DNA from 2 places in the Roseburia sp. genome. Region 2 is predicted to be linked to the other one. Evidence: riboswitches for the same ligand, from Rfam matches in the RefSeq annotation. Region 2 holds a riboswitch; the other holds the start of a gene.
The links. A riboswitch is a leader RNA that binds a small molecule or an ion and turns the genes downstream of it on or off. The one in region 2 is predicted to bind FMN.

Region 1 (6,264 bases), on a different contig from region 2:
CAGTAGGTGGAGTTTATACGCTTGCCGAAGGGATGGAAATAAAAAATGTTATTGCATTGTTTGCCGGGGCATTTTTTATGGGAGTGCTTTTTTGGGCGGGAAAGAAATTTAAGCAATATGATATCTGTTCCTTTATTCTGATGCTGGGACTGAATGGGATTTTCCTGCCGGTTACATTTATGCGTTCCGGGGGTTTAAAAAGCGGTATGCCGCTCTGGTTTGTACTCGGTTTTATCTCCCTTTTTTTTCTGCTCAGGGGAAAAGGTCTTATCGCGGGAACAGTCATAACGCTCATTGCAGATGCGGTCTGTTTTTATATAGCGATGGTTTATCCGGAGAAAATTGTTTATATGGAATCAGAATCTGTGGTTAACGTCGACATTATTGTAAGTACTGTTATAACTGTTTTTCTGACCTGTGCATTTATGTTTATTCAGATCACACTCTATGAGTATCAGCGAAAAGAAAATGAAAAACAGCAGGCAAAGCTAGTTGCTGCAATGAATACACAGAGCCGTTTTCTTGCCAATATGAGTCATGAGATCCGTACGCCGATCAATACGATCATAGGGTTAAATGAAATGACACTGCGGGAGGAGAATCTGTCGGACGATATTATTGAAAATGCCAATAATATCCAGAGCGCAAGTAAGATGCTGTTATCCCTGATCAATGATATTTTAGACCTGTCGAAGATCGAGGCTGGAAAAATGGAGGTTGTTCCGGCACGTTATGAGACAGGTAAGCTTTTCAGTGAGATCGTAAATACGACCTGGATACGTGCACATGAGAAAAATCTGGAGTTTTGTGTCAACGTATCCGAAAAACTGCCGTCAATGTTATACGGCGATGAAATGAGGATCAAACAGGTTCTGACGAATATTTTAAGTAATGCGATCAAGTACACGCAAAAAGGATCTGTTACGTTGTTTGTGGAAGGGGAGCAGACAGGGACGGATGAAATCCTTTTAAAAATGTCCGTGATCGATACCGGTATGGGAATCCGGCAGGATGATATGAAATATCTGTTTGACAGTTTTAAACGGGTCAATGAGGGCAATACGAAAGGAATTGAAGGGACAGGACTTGGACTTTCCATCTGCAGCCAGCTCGTAAATCTGATGGGCGGTCAGATCACGGTTGACAGTATTTATCAGAAGGGTTCCACTTTTACGATCACGATTCCACAGAAGATCGTGAATGCTGCACCGCTTGGAAATCTCAACTACAACAGTTCATCGAGACATCAGAGGTCTTCCTACAAAAAGAGCTTTGAAGCGCCGGAAGCAAAAGTACTTGTTGTGGACGATAATGATATGAATCTGCTTGTTGCCAAAAAGCTGCTCCGGGAGACAAAAGTCCAGCTTTCCTTAGCACACAGCGGAATGGAATGCTTAAAGCTGACGGCGAAAAATAATTATGATGTGATCTTTATGGATCATATGATGCCGGAAATGGATGGAGAAAAAACCATGGATCTGATACGCAATCAGGAAGGCGGATTCTGCCGGAAAACACCGATTATCGCCCTGACGGCAAATGCAATGTCAGGAGCGGAAGAGAAGTATCGTAAAATGGGATTTTCCGATTATCTTGCGAAACCGATCAACGGCATTCTTTTTGAGGCAATGTTGCTTCGTTATCTGCCGAAGGAGCGTATTGAATATATGGTTGCTCCGGATGAGATCAGTGAAATGGACGGATTCCGTATTTTAGGACAGAAGAAAAAACAGAAACTGATCATCAGTACAGATAATGTGGTAGATCTGCCGAATGATGTGGTAAGGCAGCTTGGAATACCGATGATGCATTATTTTGTAAACACGGAATACGGTCATTTTGAGGATATGGTGGAAATCCATTCGGACAGCCTGCTTTCTTATATTGAAAAAGATCAGTATGCAAAATCAGAAGCACCGACAGTCGGGGAGTATGAGACATTTTTTGGAAATCTGCTTGAGGAGGCAGAGCAGGTGCTTCACATCTGTATTGCTTCCGGATCGGGAAAGGGATTTGAGAATGCAGGAAAGGCAGCAGCCGGATTTTCCCATGTGCAGGTCTATGATTCGGGACATTTATCCAGTGGCACAGGACTGATGGTAATGCAGGCGGCAAACATGTCATTGAAAAACAGGGATATGGATGAGATAATACAGAAGTTAGATGAGATGCAGAAAAAAGTGCAGACAAGTTTTATACTTGACAGTTCTAAGCAGCTTTACCGCAGCGGGCTCTTAAATAAGCAGGTTTGGAAACTGACAGAGATGCTGCAGTGTCATCCGGTTTTGTCACTGCACAAAAAGAAAATAGTGCCGTCCGCGATCTTTTTTGGTGATACGGAGAATGTTTATAAAAAATATATTCGTGCGCAGATGGCGCGGTTTGCCTCCATTGATCAGAGAGTTTTGTTTATAACGTCTGCAGGGTGTTCAAAAGAGACGAAAGACATGATCTTAGAGGAAGTGCAAAAATATAAGCAATTCGATCAGGTATACATGCAGGAGGCGTCGGCGGCAATCACGAGTAACTGCGGAGGGGGGTGTTTTGGACTTATTTATATGTTAGAGTAAGATTTTAATGGTGCTGTTTGCATCATAAATATAGTACGAAAGGAAGGATGAGGAATGAAAAGTGTAAAGAAAAAGATAACGGCAATGTTGTTGGCAATTCTTCTTATATTTAGCGGGAGCATGATCGCAGTGGATGTTATGCAGCCAGTCACTGTTGCAGCGGCATCTGCTGTAAAGCTGAATAAAACGAGCCTGACGATGACAAAGGGAAAGACATATCAGCTTAAGTTAAGACCGACTCAGAAAAAAGTGAAATGGTCATCTTCAAAGAAAACAGTAGTCAGCGTTTCAAAAAGTGGAAAACTGACTGCAAAAAAAGCAGGAAAGGCAACAATTACAGCAAAGGTCGGGAAAAAGAAATATACCTGCAAAGTAACGGTAAAAAATAAGCCGGCAGCTGTTCTGACAAAAGCAGATAAAGAGAAAGCAGAAGTTCTAAAGCTGATCAATAAAGAGAGAAAGGCGCAGGGAAAATCTTCTCTGAAAATGAATGATACCTTAAATGCTGCAGCAGATAAGCGGGCAAAAGAGCTTACACAGCTGTTTTCGCATACAAGACCAAACGGAGAGAGCTGTTTTTCTATTTTAAGTGAAAAGAAGTATCAGGTAAATTATCGCAGTGCAGGTGAAAATATTGCGGCAGGTTATACCGATGCAGCAGATGTTATGAATGGATGGATGAACTCACCGGGACATCGTGCTAATATTTTAAGCGATTCTTATGATCAGGTTGGAATCGGTTATTATTATGATGCGAATGCGCCATATCGTTATTATTGGGTGCAGATCTTTATGGGAAGCTGGTAAAAAAGTATTGACATTTTAAGAAAGAGTGTTATACTCGGACACATAAAAACAGAATATGATCTTCAGGGCAGGGTGAGATTCCCTACCGGTGGTATAGCCCACGAGCCGCAAGGCATGATTCGGTGTAACTCCGAAGCCGACAGTATAGTCTGGATGAAAGAAGATATGGATAAGCAGGATTGAAAGGATCGTTTTAAACGATCGGTAAGAATGCATACAAGGCTCTGGAATAGTTTTATTTCAGAGCCTTTTTGTTTGTGACAATAGAATTTCGCAGAGCGTGTATTCTATCGTCATGAATCAACAAAGATTGCAGACTCTGTCTTGCAGAAAGGGGAATGTATTCATGCAACAGGAAAGATATATGCGCCGTGCAATGGAACTTGCAGAACTCGGCAGAGGATGGACAAAGACAAATCCGGTGGTTGGTGCGGTTCTTGTAAAAGGGGACAGGATCATCGGGGAAGGCTATCATAAAAAATTTGGCGGACTTCACGCAGAGAGGGAAGCGCTGGCGGATTGCAGGAGCAGGGGAGAAGATCCGGCGGGAGCAGACCTTTATGTGACATTAGAACCGTGCTGTCATTACGGGAAAACGCCTCCATGTACACAGGCGATCATAGAAGCTGGCATCAGCCATGTGTTTGTCGGGGCGAAAGATATTAATCCACTTGTGGCGGGAGGAGGAATCCGGCAGTTAAGGGAGCAAGGCATCCTGGTGACGGAAGGAGTTTTACAGGAGGAATGTGAGTACCAAAATCGGGTATTTTTTCATTATATCCAGACAAAATTGCCCTATGTGCGGATGAAATATGCGATGACACTGGATGGAAAAATCGCATCGGCATCCGGAAAATCGCAATGGATCACCGGAGAGGCGGCAAGAGAACAGGTACACCGCATGCGGCATGAAATGACCGGAATCATGGTTGGGGCAGGCACGGTAATCGCGGATGATCCAATGTTAAACTGCCGTCTGCCGCAGACAAAAGACCCGGTCAGGATCGTTTGTGATACGACACTGCGGATACCGCTTAAGAGCCGTATCGTGCAGACCGCAGAGGAGCAGAAGACCATCATTGCAACCTGCTGTCAGGATGAAGCAAGGATCAGGGAATATCAGAAATATGCATGCCGGATCATAGTGACAGAGCGTGCGGATGGAAAAGTAGATTTAAAAGAACTGATGCGGCAGCTTGGAGCAGACGGGATCGAGAGTGTATTACTTGAGGGCGGTGCCATGCTGAACTGGTCGGCGTTAGAAGCCGGAATCGTCAATGAGGTGTATGCGTATGTGGCACCGAAACTGTTTGGCGGTGCAGATGCCAAAAGTCCGATTGCAGGAATGGGCGTGGATCATCCCGATGATGCGTACCATCTAGTCAATCAGAGGATACAGCAGGTGGGGGAGGACATTCTGATCACCGGGGAGCTGAAAAATAAATGAGAGGGAAATAGATACATAAGGTTTGAACATACTGTAAAAAGGCAGGGAGGGGAGGAAATTTGTTTACAGGAATTGTGGAAGAGGTCGGAAGAATCATAACAGCGGACCGGAAAGGCAATTCTGCCAGACTGAAAATAGAGGCAGAAAAAGTATTGGAGGATATCAAAATTGGTGACAGCATTGCCGTCAACGGAATCTGTCTTACCGTGACATCTTTTGGAAAAAACTATTTTACCGCCGATGTGATGCACGAAACGCTGCGGAGGTCATCGATTGGAGAAGCAGCGTCAGGCAGTCCGGTGAATCTGGAGCGCGCGATGGCGGCGAACGGCAGATTTGGCGGTCACATCGTGACAGGACATATTGACGGAACCGGAACGATCTGTGAAGTCATATCAGATGAGATCGCGATTTATTATTCCATTAAAGCGCCTGAGAAGATCATGCACTACATTGTTGAAAAGGGTTCTGTCGCAGTGGATGGGATCAGCCTTACCATTGCAGAAACGACACAGACCACTTTTATGGTGTCTGTTATCCCGCATACGGCGCAGTGTACGGTTTTGGCTCACAAAAAGGCGGGGGATAAGGTAAATCTGGAAAATGACTGTATCGGGAAGTATATAGAACATTTTTTGAACTGGAAGGAAGAAAAAATAACGGAGAGTAAGATCACGAAGGAGTTTTTATTTTCTAATGGATTTTGAAAACTCAGAAAAATCAAGTGAAAGTTCTTGCATGGAAAGGGAGAAGTATAATGAGAGAATTTGATACAGTGGAACAGGCATTAGAAGAATTGAAAAAAGGAAAGATCATTCTTGTGACAGATGATGAAGATCGTGAGAATGAAGGGGATTTTATCTGCGCGGCAGAGTTTGCAACGACAGAAAATCTGAATTTTATGGCAACACATGGAAAAGGACTGATCTGCATGCCGATGTCAAAGGAGATCTGTGAAAAATTAAGACTCCCGCAGATGGTGGCAGACAATACGGATAACCATGAGACCGCATTTACCGTATCGATCGATTATGTCGGCACAACGACTGGAATATCGGCGGAGGAACGCGGTATGACGGCAAGGCATTGCATCAGTGAGGATGCAAAACCGGAAGATTTTCGCAGACCGGGACACATGTTTCCACTGCTTGCAAAAAAGAATGGTGTGTTAGAACGTAACGGTCATACAGAAGCAACCGTTGACCTGATGCGTCTTGCCGGATTAAAAGAGTGTGGTTTATGCTGTGAGATTATGCGTGAGGACGGAACAATGATGCGTACAACAGAGCTCATGGAATTGGCAGAAAAGTGGAACATCTGTTTTATCACGATCGCGGCAATTCAGGAGTACCGCAAAAAACATGAGAAACTGGTAGAGTGCGCAGCAGTCGCAAAACTCCCGACAAAATATGGAGAATTTAAAGCGTATGGTTATCAGAA
Region 2 (6,264 bases):
AAAATCTCTCTTACCCGCGGCATATAATCTTCCGCATGCACAAGTGACGGTGAAAAATGTGTCAGCCACATCTCTGTTGCCTCTGCTTTCTTTGCCACTTCTGCCGCTTCATAAAATGTCATATGCTTGTATTGTTTTGCTTTCGCGATTTTTTCTTTTTCTGCATACATTCCCTCACAGATCAGAAGATCTGATTTTTTTGCAGAAGCAACCAATGATTCTGTCGGTCTTGTATCGGTACAATACGTTACTTTGATTCCTTTTCGCGCTGCACCAAGCACCATGTCCGGGGTATAATGCGCCCCATCTTCTGTGGTGATCTCTTCCCCTTTTTGAAGTCTGTTCCAGTATTTCTGCGGAATCTCATGCTCTTTTGCACGCTCCACAGAGAATCTTCCGGCACGTCTGATCTCCACCGTATACCCATAACAGATAATATTATGGTTAACACGGAATGCATGGATATGATATCCGTTTATTTCTATATCGGCTTCCGGTTCTGTTATTTCAATATATCGTATTTCAAACGGCAGTTCCGGTGCGATCGTTCTAAGTGCCCCGACCACGCGTTCTAATCCCTTTGGTCCTATCATAGTAAGAGGCTCTGTCCGCTCTGCATTTCCCATAGAAAGGAGTAATCCCGGCAATCCACTGATATGATCCGCATGATAATGCGTAAAACATATCACATCGATCGGTTTAAATGTCCATCCTTTTTCTTTGATCGCGATCTGGGTTCCCTCCCCACAATCAATGAGTAAACTGCTTCCATTATAACGCATCAATGACGCTGTCAGCCACCGGTGCGGCAATGGCATCATCCCTGCAGTTCCCAAAAGACATACGTCTAACATACAATCCTCCTTGTTTTGCGGAGCAAAATCCGAGCCCATTGGCGAGGAGAGGATTTTACTCCTTGTTTTGCGGAGCAAAATGCAGGTTATACAAATTCCGTTACCTGTTCTTCCTCCGGCGGTATCACAAATTTTCCCACCATTTTTTCATAACAGGACTCACAGATATCCATTCTGTGTATCCGTCCATCCTTTTTATCAGAAAAATATCCCCATTCCTTCTCCACAGTAAGAAATGAAGTATGGTCTTTTTCAGATAACATACAAATCACTTTTCCACAACAGTTACAGTAAATTTTCTGATCTTTTCTGCTCATTTTTTTAAGCCTTCCCATTCTGTGATACAGGCAGACATTTTCTATGAATGCCCGGCATGCTGTAACATTCATGTACAGTACACTAGATATCTATATTATATAAGCAATATCATACCTTATGTAGTGGGAATTACTGGCTGCCGGTCACAATTACTGGCCATATATCATAATATAGGCATCCTCTTTCGGAAGTTCATAAAACCCTTTCCTCACACCATGATTCACAAACCCATTGCGCTCATACAGGCGGATCGCACTGTCGTTCGAGCAGCGGACTTCAAGTACAATTTTGCCAACTGAACGGCTCTCAGCCTCTTTTTTCGCTTCCGCAAGCAGCATGCCGCCAATTCCCCTGCACCGCATTTCCGGTGCAACCGCTACATTGGTAATTTCTCCTTCATCAATTGAAAGATACATTCCAATATAACCAAGGATCTTATTATTTTCCTCTGCGACAAGAAAAACCGTATTCGGCAGACTTAATGAATCCACAAATCCCTGATAGCTCCAAGGCTGTGAAAAAATGGCTCTTTCCAGTTCGCTTACCTGTTCTGCATCTTTTACCTGCATGGCTCTGACTGTGATCATGCTAATCCGCCCTCTTTTCGTTCCCGCTCCGCCTGGGACAATCTTAAATATTCCGGCTTATGCTCTGCAGCGGTCGTGGCTTTTCCCTCAGAAAAATATTTCATGCCAAGCGCTGCAACGGCTCCTGCTCTCTGTTTATTGACATGTGCAGGAGCAAACGTATACGGCACATTGCAGTTTTCTGCAATATATTCTTTGAATACCGGCACTCCGTCCCCTAAAAATGTGACCGGCTGTTCAAACTCATTTACAATCGAAATAATTTCATCTATACCAACTGCACACTGTTCTTTCAACACTTCCATCTCATTGCCTTCAAAAGAGTACAAACCTGTGTAAGTCTGATTTCTTCTGGCATCCATAAGCGGGCACACAAGTCCTGCATGTCCGACCAGATTATAGGCAAGCGCATCAACAGTCGGCACATTGACGATCGGCTTATCTAATGCAAGTCCGAGCCCTTTTGCAGTTGCCGAGCCGATCCGAAGACCGGTAAATGATCCAGGGCCACCTGCGATCGCGATCGCATCGATCGTATTCAAATCCAGTTCTATCATTTTTGCCACTTCATCTAACATTGGCAGAAGTGTCTGTGAATGTGTTTTTTTATAATTGACAGTATACTCTCCAAGCATGTTATCATCACATATGATAGCCACGCTTGCCACAAGTCCTGAACTGTCTAATCCCAAAATCTTCATTGTAAGCTCCATTCCCGCATGAACAAACTATTTTAGCAGCCCTCATGCTCTTTTATGGTAATTTTCCGGTAATCAAAACCTTTTTCCAGATTCTTTTCAATCGTCACATCATATCGTTTATCCGGAAGGATTTCTTCGATCAGGTTTGCCCACTCGATCATGCACAAACCCTCCCCGTAAAAATAATCCTCGTAGCCGATCTCATCCATTTCCTCGATATCACCGATCCGGTATACATCAAAATGGTAAAATGGTATTCTGCCTTCTTCATACACCTGTACGATCGTAAATGTCGGACTTGATACCGGTTCTGTAATCCCAAGTCCGTCTGCGATTCCCTGTGTAAAGACAGTCTTTCCAACGCCAAGATCTCCCACTAGTGTATACACATCTCCCGGTTCTGCCTTCTCCCCGATCTTCTTTCCAAGCGCATGTGTCTCTGCTGCGGAAAATGTCTCATAAACGGTTTCTTTCATCATTCCGTCCTCCATTTACTTCAACTTTACCCTGTACTTCGGCAGCTTATCCTTTGCAAGGTCTGCAAGACTGCGATATTTCTCCCCTAACTGCTGCCTGGGTATCACATAAGCATTTATGCGGTTACTGTAGACCAGCACATTATTTTTCGTAGACATCATTTTATAAATCTGATCCCACAAAAGCTTCGCGTCTGCATCCCCCTGTTTTACAGTTATCCCTTCTTCATCCACGCAGTAATGCAGGCTGTTCTTCAACACCTCAGATGCTGCAATACGCTGTTTTGAGCGAAGATAAAGTGTGACCGGCATATAAAATAAGATCAGCACTCCAAGCAAACTGCCAAGAACTGCATAGGACAACCCGCGTTCACTATATTTCGTACCTGCCGCAATAAAGCAGATCACTGCTGCGATCACGGAAATCCATCCGGATGCACCGGTATAGGTCTGGTACATGTTAAAACGAAACATATCCTTTGCGGTCAATGTTATATCAAATTCCAATCTCATCGTCAATCCCCCGCCATTTTAGAATCAGCTTAGTATAACATTTTTTGAAAAAAAAGAAAAGACGCATTTCCTGCGTCTTTACTCCTGAAAAACAAAGTTGCTGTTTTACCGATACCGGCAAATACCGAAATCAGCTTCACTGCTTATGACTGTCTTCCTTTTAAAATCGGAGAAATGTGTTTGTAAGTCACAAATGTAATGACTACGGAAAACATTCCTTTGACAAAGGTAAACGGCATGTTAAAGCAGATCAGGCACTGTAAAATGCTCTTCATTGACGGAGCGATCAGCTGATATGCTCCGAGTACTGCCTCCTGCGGCATGAAGTTGTAATATACCGGATATACAAGGAAGTAGTTAGAAACTACACTGAAAGCTCCCATGATCACTGCTCCAAGTACGGAACCGATGAGTGCGGTCGTTCTTGTCTTTTTGTATTTGTAAAGAAGTCCTGCCGGCAGTACAAATGCCACACCAAGAATAAAGTTTGAAAGTTCTCCTACGCCACCCGTAGATGTAATGAACAGATGAAGAACATTCTTAACCAGACAGATGATCACGCCACAGAGCGGTCCCATGGCAAATGATCCGATCAGTGCCGGAAGTTCTGAGAGATCCATCTTGATAAATGACGGCATAAACGGCACGGAAAAATCCAGAAACATCAGGATATATGCCACTGCTGAGAGCATTGCTGTCACTGTCAGATATCTCACATTGACTCTTTTTACGGTTACTGTTTTGTTTGTTGCATCCATTTCACTCGTCTCCTTTTCTCTTTCGGAAAATATACGAGGGATTGTAAGCGTGTTTACACAATAAAACCCCGGATGTACAAATCATCCGGGGTTCTCATGTAACAGAAACGTCTTTGCTGACGTCTTATCATTCACATGCTTATCTTCTCTCATCCAGACTATACTGTCGGTTCCGGAATCTCACCGGATCAGCTGCCTTAGCAGGTCACGGACTTTGTAAATGAATCTGATCCTATAAGATCAGCACTCTCTACGTCACCGTCGGTCGGGAATCTGCAAATCTTACTGCATCACCCTGCCCCGAAGAATTAATATTATTTTTTTCGTGTTCTATTGTATGCATCTTTTGCGTATCTGTCAACCATTAATTTTCATGGTCAGTGCAATACGCTGTTTTTTCAGATCAACATCCAGTACTTTGACCTCAACAATATCACCGACACTTACCACCTCAAGCGGATGTTTGATAAAGCGGTCACACATCTGTGAAATATGTACCAGACCATCCTGATGTACTCCGATATCCACAAATGCACCAAAATCAATGACATTCCGGACTGTTCCTTTCAGAATCATTCCAGGTTTTAAATCTTTCATGTCAAGCACATCACTGCGCAGGATCGGTTTTGGCATATCCTCTCTTGGATCACGCGCCGGTTTTTCAAGTTCTTTTACGATATCCTGCAGTGTGATCTCGCCTACCCCAAGCTCTTCCGCCAGTTTTTTATAATCGGATATTTTCCCTGAAATGCCGTCTAATCTGCGTTCTTTCACATCATCTGTCGTATATCCGAGACGCTCTAACAGTGTCTTTGCTGCTGCATAACTTTCCGGGTGCACACCTGTTGCATCCAGCGGATTTTTTCCATCGTTGATGCGCAGGAAACCTGCACACTGCTCATATGCTTTTGGTCCTAATTTTGCAACTTTCAAAAGCTGGTTTCTCGCCTCAAACCGGCCATTTTCTTCACGGTATGCAACAATATTTTTTGCAACTGCCTTGCTGATGCCGGAAATATATTCAAGCAATGATGCCGACGCAGTGTTTAAATCAACACCGACTCTGTTTACGCAATCCTCTACAACTCCACCGAGTGCTTCACTTAGTTTTTTCTGGTTCATGTCATGCTGATACTGACCTACACCGATGGATTTCGGATCGATTTTTACAAGCTCCGCCAAAGGATCCTGCAGACGGCGTGCCATGGATGCTGCGCTTCGCTGTCCAACATCAAACTGCGGAAACTCCTCCGTTGCAAGTTTACTTGCAGAATAGACAGATGCCCCTGCCTCGTTGACGATGATGTACTGCACTTTCACCGGTATCTCTTTTAATAACTCTACAATAACCTGCTCGGACTCGCGGGATGCTGTACCGTTTCCAAGCGAGATCAGCGTAATATGATATTTTGAAATCAGCTTCTTTAAAACTGCTTTTGCTTCTTCTACCTTATTCTGTGGTGCGGTCGGATAAATGACTGTGGTATCAAGCACTTTTCCGGTCTGATCCACCACGGCAAGTTTACAGCCGGTACGGAATGCCGGATCCCAGCCAAGCACAACCTGTCCTGCAATTGGAGGCTGCATCAAAAGCTGCTCTAAGTTCTTGCCAAATACTTTGATTGCCCCATCCTCTGCCTTTTCGGTCAGGTCACTGCGGATCTCACGCTCAATGGCTGGCGCGATCAGACGGTCATAGGCATCTTCTATCACTTCTTTTAATACCGGAGTTGTCTGTGGATTGTCACGCACGATCACCTTTTTTTCAAGATATCGCAAAATATCCTCGACCGGTGCCTCAATTTTTACTGTTAAAAATTTTTCATTTTCTCCACGATTTAATGCTAAAATACGGTGCCCTGCAAGTTTTGCTACCGGCTCATCAAATTCATAGTACATCTCATAAACAGACTCTGCCTCAGGATCTTTCGCAGCAGAAACCAAACGTCCTTTTTTAACAGTCAGATCACGGATACGGCTTCGGTAATCTGCCTCGTCTGAAATACTTTCTGCAATGATATCTTTTGCTCCTGCGATCGCATCTGAGGCACTCATCA

Region 1: another riboswitch for FMN. It lies ahead of ribD (bifunctional diaminohydroxyphosphoribosylaminopyrimidine deaminase/5-amino-6-(5-phosphoribosylamino)uracil reductase RibD); the one in region 2 lies ahead of ACDD58_RS05970 (ECF transporter S component).

The regions. Positions count from the first base shown of each region.
Region 1 covers NZ_JBGLEJ010000003.1:558,225-564,488, reverse strand. Annotated here, with positions in the region: gene ACDD58_RS03215 (DegV family protein) at 1-2,570, shown strand, start outside; gene ACDD58_RS03210 (CAP domain-containing protein) at 2,625-3,377, shown strand; FMN riboswitch at 3,432-3,546, shown strand; gene ribD (bifunctional diaminohydroxyphosphoribosylaminopyrimidine deaminase/5-amino-6-(5-phosphoribosylamino)uracil reductase RibD) at 3,724-4,824, shown strand; gene ACDD58_RS03200 (riboflavin synthase) at 4,884-5,531, shown strand; gene ACDD58_RS03195 (bifunctional 3,4-dihydroxy-2-butanone-4-phosphate synthase/GTP cyclohydrolase II) at 5,582-6,264, shown strand, end outside.
Region 2 covers NZ_JBGLEJ010000004.1:557,534-563,797, forward strand. Annotated here, with positions in the region: gene ACDD58_RS05940 (ribonuclease Z) at 1-854, opposite strand, end outside; gene ACDD58_RS05945 (hypothetical protein) at 941-1,171, opposite strand; gene rimI (ribosomal protein S18-alanine N-acetyltransferase) at 1,322-1,759, opposite strand; gene tsaB (tRNA (adenosine(37)-N6)-threonylcarbamoyltransferase complex dimerization subunit type 1 TsaB) at 1,756-2,460, opposite strand; gene tsaE (tRNA (adenosine(37)-N6)-threonylcarbamoyltransferase complex ATPase subunit type 1 TsaE) at 2,493-2,936, opposite strand; gene ACDD58_RS05965 (YcxB family protein) at 2,952-3,449, opposite strand; gene ACDD58_RS05970 (ECF transporter S component) at 3,593-4,207, opposite strand; FMN riboswitch at 4,345-4,519, opposite strand; gene ACDD58_RS05975 (Tex family protein) at 4,565-6,264, opposite strand, start outside.